DNA from 2 places in the Rhodococcus sp. ABRD24 genome. Region 1 is predicted to be linked to the other one. Evidence: riboswitches for the same ligand, from Rfam matches in the RefSeq annotation. Region 1 holds a riboswitch; the other holds the start of a gene.

What was found. Region 1 has a riboswitch for thiamine pyrophosphate ahead of ERC79_RS19390 (TenA family protein). Riboswitches for the same ligand answer to the same signal wherever they lie in the genome.
Region 2: another riboswitch for thiamine pyrophosphate. It lies ahead of thiO (glycine oxidase ThiO); the one in region 1 lies ahead of ERC79_RS19390 (TenA family protein).

Annotation. Positions count from the first base shown of each region.
Region 1 is NZ_CP035319.1:4,346,907-4,350,000, reverse strand. It holds gene ERC79_RS19400 (MFS transporter) at 1-136, shown strand, start outside; gene ERC79_RS19395 (carboxylesterase/lipase family protein) at 143-1,711, opposite strand; TPP riboswitch at 1,789-1,885, shown strand; gene ERC79_RS19390 (TenA family protein) at 1,879-2,601, shown strand; gene ERC79_RS19385 (ABC transporter substrate-binding protein) at 2,598-3,094, shown strand, end outside.
Region 2 is NZ_CP035319.1:1,686,688-1,689,781, forward strand. It holds gene ERC79_RS07590 (thiazole synthase) at 1-302, opposite strand, end outside; gene thiS (sulfur carrier protein ThiS) at 304-513, opposite strand; gene thiO (glycine oxidase ThiO) at 528-1,595, opposite strand; TPP riboswitch at 1,593-1,704, opposite strand; gene thiE (thiamine phosphate synthase) at 1,731-2,423, shown strand; gene ERC79_RS07610 (glycosyltransferase 87 family protein) at 2,475-3,094, opposite strand, start outside.

The DNA of each region.
Region 1 (3,094 bases):
CGGCCCGCTGATCGATCAGGCCGGCATTCGCACCACGTTCTTCGTGCTCGCCGTTCCGGTGATCCTAGTGGCGGTGGTGTGCTTCAGGCTGCCGGTCCTGCGGGAGCTGGACGCGGACTCGCGCCCGGATCCCTGACGCTCATCAGCTGAACCCCATCACCTCGTCGCCCCACGCCACACGCAACGCCTGATCCGGGTCCGCCACCAGTCGGTCGCGGCTGTCGATCAGGAGAGTCGAACGCGACTCCTCTGTGTAGGGCGCCCAGTGTTTGGAGCCGTCGAGCGCGGCCGGTACCGCGTACCGAGTGAATGCCAGCCAGCGGCGCTGCATGCGTCCGGAGACGTCGACGGCCGCCTTTCGTCCCCCCAGCCAGAAGGTGGGATCGACGTTGAGCGTGCCGAAATTGCCGAACACGTAGGGCAGTTCGGTCGCGTGCCCCGCCCCGACACGCGCGGCCTTGAGAATCGGGGTGGCATGGTCGAAGCGATACATCCAGGTCGGTGAGTGCCGACTGTGGCCGTCGGCAACCCACAGCGCGGGCATCCGGAAGGCCGCGTCACGCGAGATCGCAAGTGCTCCTCTGGGTTTGGTACTGTCCGGATAGGCGGCAACGATCTCGGCCAGCCGCAACGCCGAGAGTTCCGGATTATCCTGTGCCAGACCGGAGAACATCTGCTGGACGGCCTCCGCGCTGACCGGAAGCAGCGGCGAACGCATGAACTTGAAGATCGATGCCTCGTCCTTGTTGGAACCGATGATCAGCGGAATCCGGTGCGAGTGACCCTTCTGGAACGCGGCGACCGGGTAGTGCGGGACAAGATCGCGGTCGACGACCGGCGACATCGCCAGCGTCCCGGGCACGCGGACAGGGACCTCGTCGACGAGGATGTCGCCGGCCTTCACGAGCCGCTCGACCGGCATGTCCCACAGATCGCCCACCCGATCCGCCGGTAGATCGAGGATCTCGAGGAACCGCGCGGCCACCGTCGCGGCCCGCTCGGCGCCGTACACCGACGTCGCCGGTGGGCTCTGTGCGATGGCGCGGTGGAACAACCCCTCGGCGCGGGGCACCGTCATCAGCGTGGTGATCGCACCACCACCGGACGACTCCCCGAACAGCGTCACTTCGCCGGGATCGCCACCGAACGCAGCGATGTTCTCCCGCACCCACTCGAGCGCCGCGATCTGATCCCGCAGACCGAGGTTCGACTCGAACACGCGGTCGGCGCTGGAGAACGATGACAGATCCAGGAAGCCCAGCGTTCCGAGCCGGTAGTTGAACGTGACGATCACGACATCCCCGCGTTCGGCGAGAAGCCGGCCGTCGTAGACGGGTTGCGCCGACGAGCCCAGGCAATATGCGCCGCCATGAATCCACACCATGACCGGCCGCGGCTGGCCGTCCGGTCTGGGGGCCCAGACGTTGACCGTCAGGCAGTCCTCGTCGAGCATCATCGTCGGATCGATCGGCACGGACGTGTCGTGTCCCTGCGGCGCGATCGGCCCGAATGCGCGACAGTCCCGTACCCCGGCCCAGGGCTGTGGCGCGGCTGGACTGCGAAATCTCAGTCCCCCCGTCGGCGGTGCCGCGTAGGGAATGCCCTTCCAGGAGAAAACGGAACCGTCGGAATATCCGCGCGCCTTGCCGAGGGGTGTCTCGACGGTGAGCGTGTCCGGCTCTCCAGCTTCGATGACGTGCGTGGCTTCCATGACGCGGCCTCCTCACTCCGGCGCGCAGACAAGGTCGAATGCCAAGGTACCAATCCTGCGGTGCTAAGGTCGGCTCGTTCACTGACACGGGGTGCTCCGCACGGGCGGGGCTGAGAACACACCCGGGAACCTGCATCAGGTAATGCTGACGAAGGGATGTCACGGCGATGACAACGTCTGTCCACGACACTTCTGTTCACACCGAACTCGGTCGATTCACCGATCACCTGTGGGAGCGCACCGCGGTCCTGCGTGACGCAATCGACAATCTCGAGTTCCTCCGCCGACTGGGAGACGGCACACTGCCACTCGACGTCTTCCGCGTCTACATCGAGCAGGACGCGCTCTACCTCGCCGAATATGCCAAGGCACTCGCGCTCGTGGCCTCACGCGCCCCGGACCCGCAGTCCGCGGCGTTCTGGGCGACGTCGGCGGCAACCGCCGCGGTAGTGGAGACCTCTCTACACGAGAGCCTGCTGACCAGCGGGGCCTTGCCCGAGAGCGAGGCCGTGCCGGCGCACTCGCAGGCCTGTCTCGGGTACGTGTCGTACCTGACGGCCACGTCGGCGACCGAGTCGTACGCGGTTGCCGCGGCCGCCCTGCTTCCGTGCTTCTGGATCTACGCCGACGTGGGCAGCCGCCTGGCCGCAAGCGCCCACGACGTACTCGCAGTGGATCCATCGCACCCGTACGCACAGTGGGTCACGACGTACGACAGCCCGGAGTTCCAGGAGTCGGTGGTCACCGCGCGCCGACTCGTCGACGCTGCCGCGGACGCCGCGACTGCCGAGCAACGCGCAGCAATGGTCCGCGCATTCGTGATCGCGACCCGATACGAGCTCATGTTCTGGGACACGGCGTTGCACCCTCAGCCTTGGCCGGCCTCGTGACGACGGTATCGAGACTCCGCCGGGCCCTTGCCACCTCGGCAATCGTCGCGTCCGCCTTGAGTATCCTCACCGGCTGCGGCAGCAGCGACGAATCCGGCAACACCATCCGTTTTGCGCTGGACTGGACGCCCAATACGAATCACACCGGGCTGTTCGTCGCGCTGCAGGAGGGGTATTTCGCGGATGCGGGCCTCAGCGTGGAGGTGCTGCCCTACAACAACACCGCGCCCGACACGCTCGTCGATGCCGGCAACGCCGAATTCGGCACCAGCTTCCAGGATTCGGCCACGTTCTCCCGCGCGGCCGGGGCACAGACGGTCTCGGTGATGGCACCGCTGCAGCACTGGGCAACCGGTATCGGCGTCAAGGCCGATCGAACGGACCTTGCACGTCCCAAGGACCTGGACGGCAAGACCTACGCCGGATTCGGCGATCCCGGCGAAGGGGAGATTCTTCGTCAGGTGATCCGGAATGACGGCGGCACGGGAGATTT
Region 2 (3,094 bases), 2.4 Mb from region 1:
GCGATCACCTCGAGCTTCACCCAGTCGGTTTCGAGCGCCTCGCGCGCGAGCTGCGCGGTGAGCACGGCCTCGGCCGCGCCGCGGCAGCCCGCGGTGTTCGGCAGGGGCGCGATGTCCAGTCGGCGCAGCAGGTCCAGCACACCCGTACCACCAACAGCGTCGACGCGCCTCATCGCGACCGTCGTCAGCTCGGTGCCCGATGCCACCAGAGCCTCCTCGAGCACCGCGAGGTTCGCGGCGCCGCCGGTGCCCATGATCAGGCGGGAGCCGAAGGTGCGGTCGGCGATCGTGAGCTTGCCCATCTCAGCCACCCTGCACTGCCGTGAGGATCTCGATGTCCCAGCCGCGACCCACCGGCTCGTCCCAACGCGTCTTCGGGAACACCGTCCCGTCCACCGCGACCGCAATGCCGCGCTGCGGCAGTTCCAGCCGGTCCAGTAGCTCCGTGACCGTCAACGATCCGTCGAACTCGTGGTCCTCACCATTGACGGTAATCCCGAACATCTCACTCATCCAAACCTCGCTTGTCATGCTCTTACAGGTGAAAATCGTTCGGCGGCGGCGCTTTCCGCCTCCGCCAGGGGTGTGCCATCGAGGATCGCGACCGTTGCGTCCGCGGTCACCGGGGTCATCAGGATGCCGTTGCGGCCGTGCCCGGTGGCGAGCACCATGCGGTCCGAGACCCGGCCGATGATCGGCAGGTTGTCCGGACTCATCGGTCGCAGACCAGCTTTCACCTCGTAGAGTTCGTACTCGCCGATCGCGGGCATCAGTGCCTCCGCGTCGGCAATGAGGTCTCGGACACCGGCGACGGTGACCTGTGTGTCGTGTCCCGACTCGTACTGCGTTGCGCCGACCACGATGCCATCGGCGCGCGGCACCAGGTACGACGGCCGTCCGTGCACGCTGCCGCGAATGGTGCGGCGCGGCGCGGGCGTCACTCCCGGGCGGGCCCGCAGGCGCAGGATCTCACCCTTGACCGGGCGCACCGGCAGGTTCGGCCACAGCTGCGCGGAGTTCGAGCCCGCCGACAGCACCACCTGATCGGTGGTGAGCTCGTCGAGATCCGTCACCGCACGTTCGACCAGTTCGACACCGGCGGCGATCGTCGCGGTCCGCAGCGCCTGTACCAGCAGTCGATTGTCGACGGCCAGTTCGGTGGGCGCCTGCAGCGCCAGCCGGATCCCGCGGCCCAGCGACGGTTCGAGCTCGCGGATCTGAGCGCGGTTCAGGATGCGCAGCTCGTGGCCCTGCGTCTCGACCCACTCCGCGATCGTGTGCAGGTCCGCAGCGTCGGCGGCGTCGAGAGCGACGGTCAGCGAATCGTCGGACGTGACCAGACTCACGCCCGCGATACGTTCGAGTTCGGTGCCGAAGCCGGGCCACCGTTGCAGCGACGCCGCACCCAGTGCGAGCGCCTTCTCCTCGCCGGGCCAGCCTTCCGACAGCGGTGCCAGCATTCCGCCCGCCACCCACGAGGCGCCGCTACCGGGCGCCGGGTCGTACAGCGTCACCGCCCAGCCGCGCTGTGCCGCGCGCCAGGCGATCGACAGGCCAATCACTCCGCCGCCGACGACGGATACCGATCGGGTCATTCACTCCACCTCACTCCCTGCGCCGGCATGATCCGGGTCAGGTATGACGGTCGGGGCCGGCAGGCCCCCTCTCAGCCCCGTACCCCTCGGGACTCCCGTGTTGATTCATCCACGCTAGAGACTACCGTTTCAGGTGTGCATGCCTCCCAGTCCGTCAAGCGCCTGACGCCCCGCGAGCGACTCGCGGACGCGCGTCTCTACCTCTGCACCGATGCCCGCCGCGACAAGGGCGATCTGGCTCACTTCGTCGAGGCGGCGCTCGCCGGTGGCGTCGACATCATCCAGCTGCGCGACAAGGGCTCGGCCGGCGAGCGCGAGCTGGGACCGCTGGAGGTCAAGGAGGAGTTGGCCGCGCTCGCGGTGATCGGTGCCGCGACCCGCCGGCACGGCGCGCTGCTCGCCGTCAACGACCGCGCCGACCTCGCGCTCGCCGCGGGAGCCGACGTCCTGCACCTCGGCCAGAACGACCTGCCCGTGCACTATGCGCGCCGCATCGTCGGCCCGGACGTCGTGATCGGACGCTCGACGAACAACCGCGCACAGGCCAGCCTCGCCGCGATCGAGGAGGACGTCGACTACTTCTGCACCGGACCGGTCTGGGCCACGCCTACCAAACCGGGGCGGACGGCGTCGGGGCTGGACCTGGTCCGCAGCACCGCCGAGGCGCAGCCGGTGCGGCCCTGGTTCGCGATCGGCGGCGTCGACCAGGAGCGCCTGCCGGAGATCCTCGACGCCGGCGCCACCCGCGTCGTCGTCGTGCGCGCCATCACCGCGGCCGAGGACCCGCAAGCCGCCGCGCAGGCGCTCTCCGACGCCCTGCGCAGCTAGCTTCCCCGCGCTTTGCGCACTTGTCGCGAGATCTCGAGCGGCGAAACCGCGCTAAGTGCGCAAGGCGCTGTCGGGGATGGGGCGTCCAGCGCGGCGCGCGATGATTGTCGCGCCGATCATCACCGCGACGTACAGCAGGACGTAGATGTTCATCAGCACGTCAGCGATGGTCCACCATGGCGGAAACAAGAACAGCCCCACCACCACGTTGTCCTCTTCCCACCGGTACGGCCAGGCGCCGGCAGCGAGGTACACCACCAGCGCGGCCATCCACCACCAGCGATTCGTCAGCGTCCGGTGCACGATGTACACCAACAACGGCACGAACCACACCCAGTGGTGACTCCACGAGAACGGGGACACCACCGCGGCGGTCAGGCCGGTCACCGTCACCGCGAGCAGGCGCTCCCCGCCGTGATACAGCCGCCACACCACCCACATACTCCCGGCCACCACCACCATTGCAAGTGACAGCCACAGCCACAGCGGCGCCGACGCACCGGTCAGGTGCGCGATGACACCCCGCAGCGACTGGTTCGACGGGTGTGTGTCCGCCGCGATCCGGGTGGACTCGAAGAACGTCTTGGTCCAGTACTGCCGCGAATCATCGGGCAGCACAAGCCAGCTCAGCCCGATCGTTGCCGCGATGGTTCCGACCGCCACCGCCGCAG